Regions from separate parts of the Pseudomonas sp. GNP013 genome, predicted to be linked through region 2. Evidence: riboswitches for the same ligand, from Rfam matches in the RefSeq annotation. Region 2 holds a riboswitch; the other holds the start of a gene.
The links. A riboswitch is a leader RNA that binds a small molecule or an ion and turns the genes downstream of it on or off. The one in region 2 is predicted to bind cobalamin.
Positions count from the first base shown of each region.

Region 1: it holds a riboswitch for cobalamin, as region 2 does, so the genes downstream of both, cobO (cob(I)yrinic acid a,c-diamide adenosyltransferase) here and cobW (cobalamin biosynthesis protein CobW) in region 2, are expected to answer to the same signal.

Region 1 is NZ_JBTGUT010000001.1:1,192,522-1,199,922, reverse strand. It holds gene ACXX81_RS05490 (cobyric acid synthase) at 1-142, opposite strand, end outside; gene cobD (threonine-phosphate decarboxylase CobD) at 139-1,128, opposite strand; gene cbiB (adenosylcobinamide-phosphate synthase CbiB) at 1,121-2,029, opposite strand; gene bluB (5,6-dimethylbenzimidazole synthase) at 2,026-2,676, opposite strand; gene ACXX81_RS05470 (cobyrinic acid a,c-diamide synthase CobB) at 2,673-4,028, opposite strand; gene cobO (cob(I)yrinic acid a,c-diamide adenosyltransferase) at 4,025-4,636, opposite strand; cobalamin riboswitch at 4,717-4,971, opposite strand; gene ACXX81_RS05460 (PQQ-dependent sugar dehydrogenase) at 5,070-6,383, shown strand; gene ACXX81_RS05455 (C40 family peptidase) at 6,506-7,051, opposite strand; gene ACXX81_RS05450 (C40 family peptidase) at 7,196-7,401, opposite strand, start outside.
Region 2 is NZ_JBTGUT010000001.1:2,840,264-2,847,664, reverse strand. It holds gene ACXX81_RS12255 (M10 family metallopeptidase C-terminal domain-containing protein) at 207-1,547, shown strand; cobalamin riboswitch at 1,599-1,798, shown strand; gene cobW (cobalamin biosynthesis protein CobW) at 1,892-2,953, shown strand; gene cobN (cobaltochelatase subunit CobN) at 2,957-6,718, shown strand; gene ACXX81_RS12240 (magnesium chelatase ATPase subunit I) at 7,055-7,401, shown strand, end outside.

The DNA of each region.
Region 1 (7,401 bases), 1.6 Mb from region 2:
TCACGGCGCTGTTGAGGGCCATGTTCTGCGGCTTGAACGGCGCCACCGCCACGCCCTGGCGCACCAGCCAGCGGCACAGCGCGGTCACCAGGGTACTTTTGCCGGCATCGGAGGTGGTGCCCTGCACCATCAGCGTACTCATGCGGTCTCCCGGTAAGCGGCCAGGGCCGTATCGAGGCGCAGCCAGTCGGCCTCGGTATCGGGCAGGCCGAAGCGCAGGCTGCTGTTGTGGACAAACAGGCGCAGCAGGATGCCGCGCTGGGCCATGAATTCGTGCAGCCGTTCGGCGTGCGTCGTGATCAACCACTGGAACAGAGCGCAGCCGCCCTGAGGTTGAAAGCCGTGGCGCTCGAGCAGGGCAAACAAACGCTGAGCGGCCTCGACACACCGCGCACGCTGGCGCGTATGCCCGTCGCTGTCACGCAGACATGCCTGACCCAGCACGCGCGTCGGCCCGCTGACGGCCCAGGGACCGACCTGCTCGGCGAGCAACTTGAGCAACCGCCGCTCGGCCAGGACAAAGCCAAGCCGCACACCGGCCAGGCCGAAGAACTTGCCGAATGAACGCAGCACGATCAACCCGACCTGATGGGCATGGCCTGCCAGGCTCAGGTGCGGGGTGACGTCCATGAACGCTTCGTCCACCACCAGCCAGCCACCGCGTTGCGCCAGGCGGGCGTGCCAATCGAGCAGACGTTGCGGGCTCAGGTTCAACCCGGTGGGGTTGTTCGGGTTGACCACCACCAGCACATCGAGGCTGTCGAGAAAGAAGTCGACTTCCTGCTCCTGCACTTCGCGCACCACATACCCGGCGCGACGCCAGGCCTCGGCATGTTCGGCATAACACGGCGACAACACGCCGACCTTGCCGGAGCGACGCAGGCGCGGCAGTAGCTGGATGGCCATCTGGGAACCGGCCACCGGCAACACATGCGCCGCGCCGTAATACTCGCTGGCGGCCAACTCCAGGCCATCGTCGGTTTCCGGCAGGCGCGCCCAGGCCCGCAGCGGGATCTCGGGGATCGGCCATGGCCACGGCGCCAGGCCGCTGGACAGGTCGAGCCACTGATCTTCGGCAATACCGTATTGAATGGCCGCCTTGCGCAGCCGTCCGCCGTGCTCAAGCATAAAATTGCGCCCCCGCGCACAGGATCAGCAGCCACAACCATACGCCGCGTTGCACCAGTTGCCAGCCCCGCTCGATGGCATCGGCATCCGCCGGCGGGCCTTCGCCCAGCGGTGGACGCTGGTGCAGCTCGCCGTGATAAATCGCCGCACCGCCAAGCGCCACGCCCAGCGCGCCCGCGCCAGCCGCCATCACCGGGCCAGCGTTGGGGCTGTCCCAGGTCGGCCCCTGGGTGCGCCAGCACTTGAGCGCCAGGCGGGTCTTGCCCAGCACGGCGTAGGTCAAGGCCACCAGCCGTGCGGGAATATAGTTGAGCACATCGTCAATTCTGGCCGCTGCCCAGCCGAAGCGCTCGAAGCGTTCAGTGCGGTAGCCCCACATCGCGTCCAGCGTATTGCTCAGACGATAAAGCACCACGCCCGGCACGCCGGCAACCACAAACCAGAACAGTGCGGCAAATACCGCGTCGCTGCCGTTTTCCAGCACCGATTCGGTGGCGGCGCGGGCGACGTCGGTGGCGTCCAGTTCGGCGGTCTCGCGGCTGACCAGGTAGCTCACCCGTGTGCGCGCCTCAACCAGGTCATCGCTGCGCAGGGCCTGGGCCACGGGCATCACATGTTCGCCCAGGCTGCGCATGCCCAGGGCGCAGTACAACGCGAGGATCTCCAGCGCCCAGCCAATGTAGGGCGCCCATGACAACGCGGTGGCCAGCAGGGTCAACGGCACCACTGCGATCACCCAGGCGGTCACGCCATGGCTGCGCCAGCCGCGTCCACCGCTGTTGAAGCGTTGCTCGATACGCCCGGCGAAGTTGCCAAACGCCACCAGCGGATGCCAGCGCCGGGGCTCACCCAGCAGCGCGTCCAGCGCCACCGCAGCGACGCACAGCAAGGCCACACTCATTGACTCACTCCCCACGCATTTTCATACAGCATGTCACTCAACGGTTGTGGCTCGCGCCAGCCTTCGAGCTGCAGCATCGGCGCCGGATAAAATTCGGCGACCGGGCCCAGGCACAACACGGCCAGGGGTTTGGCGCCCGGCGGCAAGCCCAGCAGGTCGGCCAGGGCCCGGGGCTCGAACAGCGACACCCAGCCCATGCCCAACCCTTCCACCCGCGCTGCCAGCCACAGGTTCTGGATCGCGCAGGACAGCGAGGCCATGTCCATTTCCGGCAAGGTGCGACGGCCGAAGATATGCCGCTCACGGTCATCCATCAGCGCCGCCACCAGCACTTCGGCGCAGTCATGAATGCCTTCGACCTTGAGCTTCATGAACTGGTCGGAACTCTCCCCCAGAGCCTGTGCGGTGCGCACGCGTTCCTCTTCCACCAGTTGCTGAATCCGCCCGCGCAACGAACGGTCGCTGATACGGATAAACCGCCACGGCTGCATCAGGCCGACACTGGGGGCCTGGTGTGCGGCCTGGAGCAGGCGCTGCAATAATTCGGGTGTGACCGTGCCGCCGCTGAAGTGGCGCATGTCGCGGCGTTCGGCGATGGCGCGGTAGACGGCGTCGCGTTCGGCCTGGGGGAATGCGTGATCGGTCATGGCCCAGTCGCGGGCAAACCCGCTCCCACCGTTTGATCTGTGAACGCTGTCTTGAGGTCCGGCGCAAAAAGCGCGGCCACCGCCGCCGGATTCGACGGAAAGTAAAAGTGCACATAGGAAGCGGTCATCCGTCCCTGTCGATACACCGCCTCGGCGCCGCGCCCGCCATTGGGGCTCAGGCCACGGGCGATCGGCTGCCACTCGGTGCTGGTCAAGGAATGGTGATAGGTGTGCCCGCGCAACGTGCCCTCCGGCAGCTCGACACTCTGCAGCGCCAGCGCTGCCAGTTTTTTCTGCATCACCGCGTCGCCCTGCAACAGGCCCACCAGTTCGGCGCGGGTGCCGTCGACGTCGGTGAGCGAGTCGAGCAGGTACAACATGCCGCCACACTCGGCGAGCAAGGGTTTGTTCGCCGCGTGATGGGCGCGAATGGACGCGAGCATCGAGGTATTGTGCGACAGCGCCTGGTGGTGCAGTTCCGGGTAACCACCGGGCAGGTAGAGGCTGTCGGCCTCAGGCAGCTGGCTATCGTGGAGCGGAGAAAAGAACGTCAGCTCGGCCCCCATCGCCCGCAACAGGTCCAGGCTGGCGCCATAGGTGAAGGCAAACGCTTCGTCCCGAGCGATGGCAATGCGCACGCCGGCGAGCAGCGGCTCGGCCTCGATCACTTCAGGCACGGCAAAGGTCACTGACGGCGGCACCGCCACTTCGCAACTGCTGCCCAGCGCCTGGGCGGCGGCGTCCAGGCGCGCGTCGAGGTCATTGAGTTCACTGGCCTGCACCAGTCCCAGGTGGCGGCTGGGCAGTTCGATACCGGTCTCGCGGGACAGCGCGCCGTACCAGCGCAGGCCCTCGGTGAGGCTGCCTTCGAGCAGTTGCGCATGGCGCAGGGTACCGACCCGGTTGGCCAGCACGCCGGCGAACGGCAGGTCCGGCTGGTAGCGCGCCAGGCCCAGGGCCAGTGCGCCGAAGGTCTGGGCCATGGCCGTGCCGTCGATCACGCCGAGCACCGGCACGCCGAAATGTCGCGCCAGGTCGGCGCTGGAGGGCGTGCCGTCGAACAGGCCCATGACGCCTTCAATCAGAATAAGGTCGGCCTCGCCCGCCGCTTCCCACAGCAGGCGGCGACTTTCCTGCTCGCCCACCATCCACATGTCCAACTGATACACCGGCGCACCGCTGGCGCGCTCGTGGATCATCGGGTCGAGGAAGTCCGGGCCGCACTTGAACACGCGCACCTTGCGCCCAAGGTTGCGGTGCAAGCGGGCCAGGGCAGCCGTCACAGTGGTTTTGCCCTGGCCGGACGCCGGTGCGGCGATCAGTACGGCCGGGCAATGACGGGGCTGATTCAAAGTTCGACGCCCTTCTGAGCCTTGATGCCGGCCTGGAATGCGTGCTTGAGCATGCCCATTTCGGTGACGGTATCGCCCATTTCAATCAGCTCGGGCTTGGCGCCACGGCCGGTGACCACTACGTGTTGCATCGGCGGGCGGGCCTGCAGGTCGCTGAGGACCTGATCGAGGTTGAGGTAGCCGTGCTTGAGGGCGATGTTCAGTTCGTCCAGCACCACCAGGCCAATGGAGGCGTCTTGCAGCATCGCCCGGGACACCGCCCAGGCGGCCTCGGCGGCGGCGATGTCGCGCTGGCGGTCCTGGGTTTCCCAGGTGAAGCCTTCGCCCATCACGTGAAAGCGCACCTGCTCGGGGAAGCGGCGGAAGAACATCTCTTCGCCGGTGCTGAAACGCCCCTTGATGAACTGCACCACACCGCACTGCATGCCATGGCCCATGGCGCGGGCCAGCATGCCGAAGGCCGAGCTGCTCTTGCCTTTACCGTTGCCGGTGAGCACCAGCAACAGGCCGCACTCATTCGGCGAGTTGGCGATGCGCTCGTCGATCACGGCTTTTTTGCGCAGCATGCGCGCCAGATGGCGCTCGTCGCGTTCGGGGGAATCGGTCATGGCAGCTCTCCGTTGGGGCTGGACAAAAACGGCGGGCAGGAAACAAGCGCATACAGACAGCCAAGCATCGCCCACCGTGATGCTGTTGAATGTTCAAGGCCGGTCTCCGGACTCATGAGCGGCGCCTGCACGTATCAAGCGCAGGCAGGCCGGCGGCGCGCCTTCCCATATCGCGCACGATACAGTGGCAAACAGCACCGTTTTGACTCATTTACCGTTGCGGGGGCAGCGCCGGGATCGCGGCAGCACTGTGTACAAGTGCGCTCACTCACCGGCTTCCCTGTTTCACTCTGTCGACGCACGCGCCACGGAGCACCTGGAACAAGCGGCGAAGGTTAGTGGGTTGGGGGGGAGCGTCAATTAAAGCTGGCCTGGCACTTGAACCATCCTGGGCAGGCAATCCTCTACCCTTACAGGCATTCAGGAGAAAATCATGCATAAAACAAGACTCGCCTTACTCATCATGCTCGCCGGCACCCTCGCCGCCTGCGGTGAAAGCTCGACGTTGCAGGTCTCGGATGGCACCGGGCCGTCGCCCAAATTGCCGCAGCCGAACAAGACGCTGATCCCCACCGTGAATATCGCACCGGCCATCGGCTGGCCTGAAGGCGCCAAGCCGACGGCCGCCGCCGGTACTCAGGTGGCCGCGTTCGCCGAAGGCCTGGACCACCCGCGCTGGCTGTATGTGTTGCCCAATGGCGACGTGCTGGTGGCCGAAACCAACGCGCCGCCCAAGCCGGATGATGCCAAGGGTATTCGCGGCTGGGTGATGGAAAAAGTCATGGGCCGCGCTGGCGCTGGCGTGCCGAGCCCGAACCGCATCACCCTGCTGCGCGATGCCGACCATGACGGTGTGGCCGAGACACGCACGGTGTTCCTGGAAAATCTCAACTCGCCATTCGGCATGACCCTGGTGGGCAACGACCTCTACGTGGCCGACTCGGACAAGCTGCTGCGCTTTGCCTATCAGCCTGGTGAAACCGCGATCAAAACCCAGGGCGCCACGGTGGTGGACTTGCCCGGTGGCCCGCTGAATCACCACTGGACGAAAAACGTGGTGGCGAGCAAGGACGGCAGCAAGCTGTACGTGAGCGTCGGCTCCAACAGTAACGTCGGCGAAAACGGCCTGGAAGCCGAACAAGGCCGCGCAGCGATCTGGGAAGTTGACCGCGCCACCGGCCAGCACCGGATTTTCGCCTCGGGCCTGCGCAACCCCAACGGCATGGCCTGGGAACCGCAAAGCGGCAAACTGTGGACGGCAGTCAACGAGCGCGACGAAATCGGCAGCGACCTGGTGCCGGATTACATCACTTCGGTCAAGGATGGCGGCTTTTATGGCTGGCCGTTCAGTTACTACGGTCAGCATGTGGATGTGCGCGTGACGCCGCAGAACCCGGAGCTTGTGGCCAAGGCCATTGCGCCGGACTACGCCGTGGGCCCGCATACCGCGTCCCTGGGACTGACCTTTGCCGATGGCAGCAAACTCCCGGCGCCATTCAGCAACGGCGCGTTCATCGGCCAGCACGGCTCGTGGAACCGCAAGCCGCACAGTGGCTACAAGGTGATCTTCGTGCCGTTCGAAGGCGGGCAACCCAAGGGGCAGCCGGTGGACGTGCTGACCGGCTTCCTCGACAAGGACGAGAAAGCCATGGGCCGGCCGGTGGGCGTGGTGATCGATCAGCAGGGGGATCTGCTGGTGGCTGATGATGTGGGGAATAAGGTGTGGCGGGTTTCAGCAGCTAAATAAACGCCGCGAAAAAATGTGAGAGGGGCTTGCCCCCGATAGCAGTGGGTCAGTCAATGAATTCCTGGACTGATGCACCGTCATCGGGAGCAAGCCCCTCCCACATATGGATCCTGGTTTCAGCGTTAAGGGTTGCGCGCCAGATGCTCGGCCGGCAATACGCGCTTGGCGCTCAGGTACGCATTCTGCCAATACGCCTTGGACAGGGTATCCAGCTTCACTGTGCCGCCGGTTTGCGGCGCGTGCACGAAACGACCTTCACCCACGTAGATGCCCGCATGGCTGACGCGGGAACCGCCGCCGGTGGCGAAGAACAGCAAATCACCGGTCTGCAGGTTCTGTTCACTCACGTCCTGGGCGCGCATCACGATCAGTTCGCGGGTGGTACGCGGCAGGGAAATGCCGGCGGCATCACGATAGACGAACCCGATCAGGCCACTGCAATCGAACCCCGAATCCGGCGTATTACCGCCCCAGCGATACGGTGTGCCAACCAGGCCGAGTGCACGGAAAAGCACGTCTTCGGCCGCAGGCGAGAAACTCTGGGTGGCAGCGTAGTTGAACACCGGCTTGGGCTTCACGGCGACAGGCGCCGGCGGCGGTGGACGGCTTGCGCAGGCGCTGAGCAGCGCGGCGCAAACAAGAAGCATGAGGCGGGCTGAGGTCGACATGGGCAGAACAATCCTGGTCTGGATGCGGCTTTCGCTGCCGAACGCTGAAAACCAGAACGCGCAAGCAAAGCTCGCGCGAACGGATTACAACAATGTCCAGGGATTCTAGCGCTTACGCGTCAAACTTCAAGTATCACTTTAACTTTACTTACTGGCGGTCACTGTGGACGGGGCCATGGCCAGTGCGCGCTTGGCTTCAATGAAGGTCTTGCTCCAGTAACTGTCGCCCAGGCTGTCGACTCGAACACCGCCACTGCGACGGCTGCTGGAGTGGATAAACTGGTTATCGCCCAGGTAGATACCGGCGTGGCTGACACGACCACGGCCCGCTGTACTGAAGAAAAGCAGAT
Region 2 (7,401 bases):
TAAGAATCGCGGCGTAAAAGGCGTAATGGCATTTTTACCAAGTAATATCTCCTATTATTTTGCGGGTCTGATGCACTTTTTTTCCGTGAGTGGATATCGGAAGGTAGGCGCGCTGAAGTTGATGTTATCCATTAAGTTGATAAGGCCTTTTTATGTCTGTTATATCGCGCGCCAGTTTAAATCCTCCGATTGTCAGTCAAGATATTATGAATTCGCACGTTGAAGCCGCCGGCCCGCACTACAAGGCACAGGATGCTCGCAACCCGCACTATCATGCGGTCTCCAGCAAGCCGTCCTGGTCCACCGGTCAAGCCGCCAGCCAAATAGATCGAAGGCAGCGCCGATGGCAGGACCGTAATAACGATAAAGTAGTGCGGGTGGGTTATACGTTTCGTGAAGTTGCACCAGAGGAAACTCGGTTTAATCAAACCCAGCAATCGCAGGCCCGTCTTTCAATGCGGTCCTGGGCAGATGTAGCGAATATCGAGTTCGAGGAAGACGCCGTTACGCCCGACGCCCTGTTACGTTTCGTCAATAGCGCGAGGCCAAGTGTCGCCGATGCCATGCGTTCCGGCAATTCTGGGCGAGTGCGCCTCAACTCCAGCCACTCGTTCAATCACGCGCCCACCGTAAATGGCTTTGGACGCCAAACGCTAACCCACGAAATCGGCCATTGGCTGGGCGCTGCCCACCCCGGAAACTATGAAGCGTTAAAGGGCCCGATCAAGTACGGCACGCATGCCATTTTCGCCGAGGACAGCCGGGCCTACTCGGTCATGAGCTATTTCGAAGCGAGCGATACAGGTCATGATCACAAGGGCGAGTACGCCTCGGCACCGTTGATGACCGACATTGCCTGGGCCCAAAAGGTCTACGGCGCCAATTACACGACCCGTAACACGGATACCACCTACGGCTTCAATTCCAATACCCGGCGAGACGATCTTTCACTGGTGTCCCCGTGGGACGGCGCCGTCTTTTGCGTCTGGGACGGCGGTGGTAACGATACGCTGGATTTCTCTCGCTATTACCAGAACCAGGTGATCAACCTGAACGCTGAAACCTTCTCCAATGTTGGTGGGAAGACGGGGAATGTCTCCATCGCCAGGGACGTTACCGTGGAGAACGCCATCGGCGGTTCCGGCAATGATGTGTTGATCGGCAACGCCGCCGACAACCGGCTCAAAGGCGGTGGCGGTGTCGATCGTCTGTACGGCGGCGCAGGCCGCGATACCTTCGTGTACGACACCGCCACCGATTCGACGTTACGCAGCCCTGACGTGTTGACGGACTTCGTCACCGGTCAGGACAAAATCGATATTTCTGGATTGCTGCGCAAGCATGGCCTCCACGACCTCACCTTCGTCAACCGGCTTTCCGGCCGACCCGGGGAGGCGGGGCTGGGCTACAATCCGCAAAATAACGAGTCGTGGCTGGTGCTTGACCTGACAGGCAACGGCGAAATTGATTTCTACCTTGAAGGCCAGGGGCGCATAGCGCTCGCCGACATCGTGATGAATGTGCCCATCAAACACCGCTATGTGTAGAGCGGCGTCCGGGTCCCGGGTTTCCGACATTGACCGCTTGCCATGCACTGCGTAGCCTTGCGCCTTCGAGGTTCTTCGGCCCAGGTCGAAGCTAAGAAGGGAACGCGGTTCAAGCCGCGGCTGCCCCCGCAACTGTGAAGGGTTCTGTTGACTGCCACGCCACTGCCGATCCGGCGGGAAGGCGCAGTCGGCGCCGGTCGCATGACCCGCAAGCCCCAAGCCAGGAGACCTGCCTCGCAACCGATTTTCCAATTCAACCGGGCGGGGTGATCCGGTGACGAAATCCGCTGCTGCGCGCCGTCGCAGGGCCTATCGTCCCGTATGCCCGCCCCAAAGGGCATCCGATGAAAACACTGGCCAAACTTCCCGTCACCATCGTCACCGGCTTCCTCGGCTCGGGCAAGACCACCCTGTTGCGCCATATGCTGGACAACGCCCAGGGCCGCCGCATCGCGGTGATCGTCAACGAGTTCGGCGAGCTGGGCATCGACGGTGAAATCCTCAAGCAGTGCTCCATCGGTTGCACCGAGGAAGAAGCCAACGGCCGCGTGTATGAACTGGCCAACGGCTGCCTGTGCTGCACCGTGCAGGAAGAGTTCTTCCCGGTGATGCGCGAACTGGTGGCCCGTCGCGGCGACCTTGACCATATCCTTATTGAAACCTCGGGCCTGGCCCTGCCAAAACCCTTGGTGCAGGCCTTCCAGTGGCCGGAAATCCGCAGCGCCTGCACCGTGGATGCGGTGATCACCGTGGTCGACAGCCCGGCCGTGGCCGCCGGCACCTTTGCCGCCTTCCCGGACCAGGTCGACGCCCAGCGCAAGCTCGACCCGAACCTGGACCACGAATCGCCGCTGCACGAACTGTTCGCCGACCAACTGGCCAGCGCCGACCTGGTGATCCTCAACAAGGCCGACCTGATCAGCCCCGAAGACCTGGCCCGCGTGCGTCTGGAAGTCGCCGAAGAGCTGCCGCCGGCGGTCAAGGTCATCGAAGCCAGCAGCGGCCGTGTGCCGTTGGACGTACTGATCGGCCTTGGCGCCGGCTCCGAAGAACACATCGACGCGCGCCACAGCCATCACGATGCGCACCACGAAGGTGAAGACGACCACGATCACGACGCCTTCGACTCCATCTCCATCGACCTGCCGCAAGCCGACGAAGCGCTGCTGCTCGATGCGCTCGCCCAACTGGTAGTGCAGCACGGCATCCTGCGTATCAAGGGTTTTGCCGCCATTCCCAACAAACCGATGCGCCTGTTGATCCAGGGCGTAGGCACCCGCTTTGACAAGCACTTCGACCGCGCCTGGGGTGCCGACGAAGCGCGCATCACGCGCCTGGTGCTGATCGGCCAGGAGCTGGACGCCGCTGGCCTCGAAGCGCAACTGCGCGCCGCGCTCAGCGTTTAAGCCATGCACCTGCTCAGGACCCAGCCCGGTGGTTTCGTCTCGGACGACAATATTGCCGACCTTGGACAGACCCCCGCTGAACTGGTGATTCTGTGCAGCGGTGACTCGAGCCTGGCGCTGCTGGCCGAAGCGGCCCGGCAGTTGCCCGACGACTATCCCAGCCTGCGCCTGGCCAACCCGATGCAGGTGCAGAACCATGCCTCGGTCGACCTCTACGTGGACCAGGTGCTGCGCCACGCCAAGGTGATCCTGATCTCGCTGCATGGCGGCATCGGCTATTGGCGCTATGGCGTCGAGCGTCTGGTGGCATTGGCCGAGCGCGGCGTGCAGCTGATTCTGGTGCCGGGGTGCGACCGCCCGGACCCGGAGCTGGGCAGCCTGAGCACCGTCGGGGCGCAGGAGCGCGACCGTCTGTGGCACTTCCTGCGCCAGGGCGGTTTGGGCAATGCGCTGAATTTCTATCGCTGTCTGGCCTCGGGCTATCTGGGCCGCGACTATGCGTGGGCCGAGCCGCAGACCCTGCCGCGGACTGCCATTTATCACCCGCATAACGCCAATGCCACACTGCAGGACTGGCAGGCGGCGTGGCGCGCTGATCTGCCGGTCGCAGCGGTACTGTTCTACCGCTCGCATTTGCAGGCGGCCAACACCGGTTTTATCGACGTGTTCTGTCAACGCTTGCAGGCGGCGGGCCTCAACCCGCTGCCGATGGCGGTGGCCAGCCTCAAAGAGCCCGGCTGCCTCACGGTGGTCGAGGACCTGCTCGACGAGGTACAGGCGGCGGTGATCCTCAACACCACCGGGTTTGCCCAGTCCAGCCCCGAAGCTCCGCATCTGCGCCCGTTTCGCCGCAATATCCCGGTGATCCAGGCGATCTGCGCGCAAGACAACCAGCCCGGCTGGGAAGCCAGCGCACAAGGTCTCGGCCCGCGCGATCTGGCGATGCACATCGCCTTGCCGGAGCTGGACGGGCGCATCATCAGCCGGCCCATCAGCTTCAAGGACCTGGCCTGGCGCAGCGAGCGCAGCCAGTCGGACGTGGTGTGCTACCGCGCCGCGCCCGAGCGCATGGACTTCGTCGCCGAGCTGGCGCGACGCTGGGTCGAACTGGCGCGGGTGCCCAACGGCGACAAACGCATCGCGCTGATCCTCGCCAACTACCCAACCCGCGACGGCCGCATCGGCAACGGCGTGGGCCTGGACACCCCGGCCGCCGCGCTGAATATCCTGCGTGCCTTGCAGGCCGAAGGTTATCCGCTGCCGGACGCGTTGCCGGAAAGCGGCACGGCGCTGATCCACGAGCTGCTCGGCGGCGTCACCAACGACCTCGACAGCCTCGACCTGCGGCCCTGCCACCAGAGCCTGGGCCTGGACGACTACGCGGCGATGTTTGCGCGCCTGCCCGCCGCCAATCAACAGGCGGTGCTCGAGCGCTGGGGCGCGCCGCAGAATGATCCGATGTGCCGCGATGGCCGCCTGATGATCGCCGGGTTGCGCCTGGGCCTGACCTTCGTCGGCATCCAGCCGGCGCGGGGTTATCAGGTGGACGCCAGCGCCGTGTACCACGACCCCGACCTGGTGCCGCCCCATGGCTACCTGGCGTTCTACTTCTGGCTGCGCCACACCTACGGCGCTCAGGGTGTGATTCACGTTGGCAAGCACGGCAACCTCGAATGGCTGCCGGGCAAGGGCGTGGGCCTGTCGGAGAACTGCTGGCCGGACGCATTGCTCGGGCCGTTGCCGAATATCTATCCGTTCATCGTCAACGATCCGGGTGAGGGCGCCCAGGCCAAGCGGCGTACTCAGGCGGTGATCATCGACCACCTGATGCCGCCGCTGACCCGCGCCGAAACCTACGGCCCGCTGCGCAACCTCGAGCTGCTGGCGGACGAATATTACGAAGCGCAGTTGCTCGACCCGCGGCGCGCGCTGGCGCTGCAAAAGGACATCCTCGCGCTGGTGCGCGAAACCCGGATCGACCAGGAGCTGGCGCTGGACAGCGACGCCGAGGCGTCCGTGTGGCTGCCGCGCCTTGACACCTACCTGTGCGATCTCAAGGAGTCGCAGATCCGCGACGGCCTGCATATCTTTGGTGAGTCGCCCCAAGGCCGCCTGCGCATCGACACGTTGCTGGCGTTGCTGCGCATTCCGCGTGACGACGGTCGCGGCGCGCAATCGAGTCTGCTGCGCGTGTTGGCCAAGGCATTCGCGCTGGGCTTCGACCCGCTGGACTGCGCGTTGGCCGAGCCGTGGAGCGGCCCGCGCCCCGACGTATTGCAGCGCATCGATCCACAGCGTTGGCGCACCGCCGGTGACACCCGCGAACGTCTGGAACTGTACGCGGCGCGCTTGATCGAGCAGGCGCTCGAAGGCCCGCTGGAGCAGCTTGAGGCGCCGGGCTGGGAGGACGTGAAAGCGGTGATCGAGCATTTGCGCATCATCGTCGCGCCGCGGCTGGACGCCTGCGGCCCGGCGGAAATGCGCGGTTTGCTGGATGCCTTGAGTGGCCGCTTCGTCCCGGCGGGTCCCAGCGGCGCGCCAAGCCGTGGGCGCCTCGACGTGCTGCCCACCGGGCGTAACTTTTTCAGCGTGGACGTACGCAACCTGCCGACCACCACCGCCTGGCGCATCGGTTTCCAGTCGGCCAACCTGATCCTCGAGCGGCACTTGCAGGACCACGGCGACCACCTGCGCCAGCTCGGCCTGTCGGTGTGGGGCACCGCCACCATGCGCACCGGCGGCGATGACATCGCCCAGGCCATGGCACTGATGGGCGTGCGCCCGGTGTGGGCCACCGGCAGCCAGCGCGTGGACGACTTCGAGATCCTGCCGATCAGCCTGCTCGACCGCCCGCGCGTGGACGTGACGCTGCGTGTGTCCGGGTTCTTCCGCGACGCCTTCGCCAACCTGATCCGCCTGTTCGATGCGGCGGTGCAGGCGGTGGCAGCGCTCGATGAGCCGGACGACATGAACCCGCTGGCGGCCAAGGTGCGCAGTGAGCGCGAGGCTCTGCGCATGGCCGGCCTGGACGAAGACGCGGCGGCGAAACAGGCGGGCTGGCGCATCTTCGGCGCCAAACCGGGCGCCTACGGTGCCGGTGTGCAGGGCGCGATTGACGGGCGCCTGTGGCAGAGCCGCGAGGACCTGGCCGAGGTCTACCTTAATTGGGGCGGCTACGCCTACGGCGGTGCCGATGAAGGCACCGAGGCCCGCGAGCCTTTCGCGCGGCGCCTGAGCCAGGTGCAGGCGGTAGTGCAGAACCAGGACAATCGCGAGCACGACCTGCTTGACTCCAACGACTACTACCAGTTCCAGGGCGGCATGCTCGCCGCCGTGGAAACCCTCAGCGGCGACAAGGCCGCCAGCTACCATGGCGACCACAGCCAGCCGGACCTGCCGAAAATCCGCACGCTGAAGGAAGAACTCAACCGGGTGATTCGCTCCCGTGCGGCCAACCCCAAGTGGATCGACGGCGTGAAGCGCCATGGCTACAAAGGCGCGTTCGAGATGGCCGCCACCGTGGACAACCTGTTCGCCTTCGACGCCACCACCGAGCTGATCGACGATCACCAATACGCCTTGCTCGCCGACGCCTACCTGCTCGACCCGGACACCCGCGCCTTCGTGCAGCAGCACAACCCGGCGGCGTTGCGTGACATGACCGAACGCATGCTCGAAGCCCAGCAACGCGGCCAGTGGCAAGCGCCGGGCGCCTACCGTGAAGCGCTGGAAAACCTGTTGCTCGATATAGAAGAAGACAGCTGATGAGTGAGCGTACCAACACTGTGGCGAGCGGGCTTGCCCCGCGTTGGGGTGCGAAGCGCCCCCCATCGAGCAAAACGCGGTGTACCTGATACGGCTCAGCGCCTGGCTTTGGGGCTGCTGCGCAGCCCAACGCAGGACAAGCCTGCTCGCCACAGGGAATCTGCGCTTAACTGAACGGCATTCGGGCTTGCCCCGCGTTGGGGTGCGTAGCAGCCCCAATAAGTTCAACCTGGTCTTCCTGAAAGAACGTGGCGTTTGGTTTTAGGGCTGCTGCGCAGCCCAGCGCGGGGCAAGCCCGCTCGCCACAATAAGTAGCAGAATTTAAAGAGAACCGGCATGACCGATATTCCACATTTCCCGCTGTCCGCCGTCGTCGGCGCCGACGACCTGAAACTGGCGCTGTGCCTGGCCGCCATCGACCCGAAGATCGGCGGTGTGCTGATCGAAGGTCCGCGCGGTATGGCCAAGTCCACCCTGGCCCGTGGCCTGGCGGACCTGCTCGCCAGCGGGCAGTTCGTCACCTTGCCCCTGGGCGCCACCGAAGAACGGCTGGTCGGCACCCTCGACCTCGACGCGGCGCTGGGCGAAGGCCGCGCGCAGTTTTCCGCCGGCGTGTTGGCCAAGGCCGATGGCGGCGTGCTGTATGTGGATGAAGTCAACCTGCTGCCCGACCACCTGGTCGA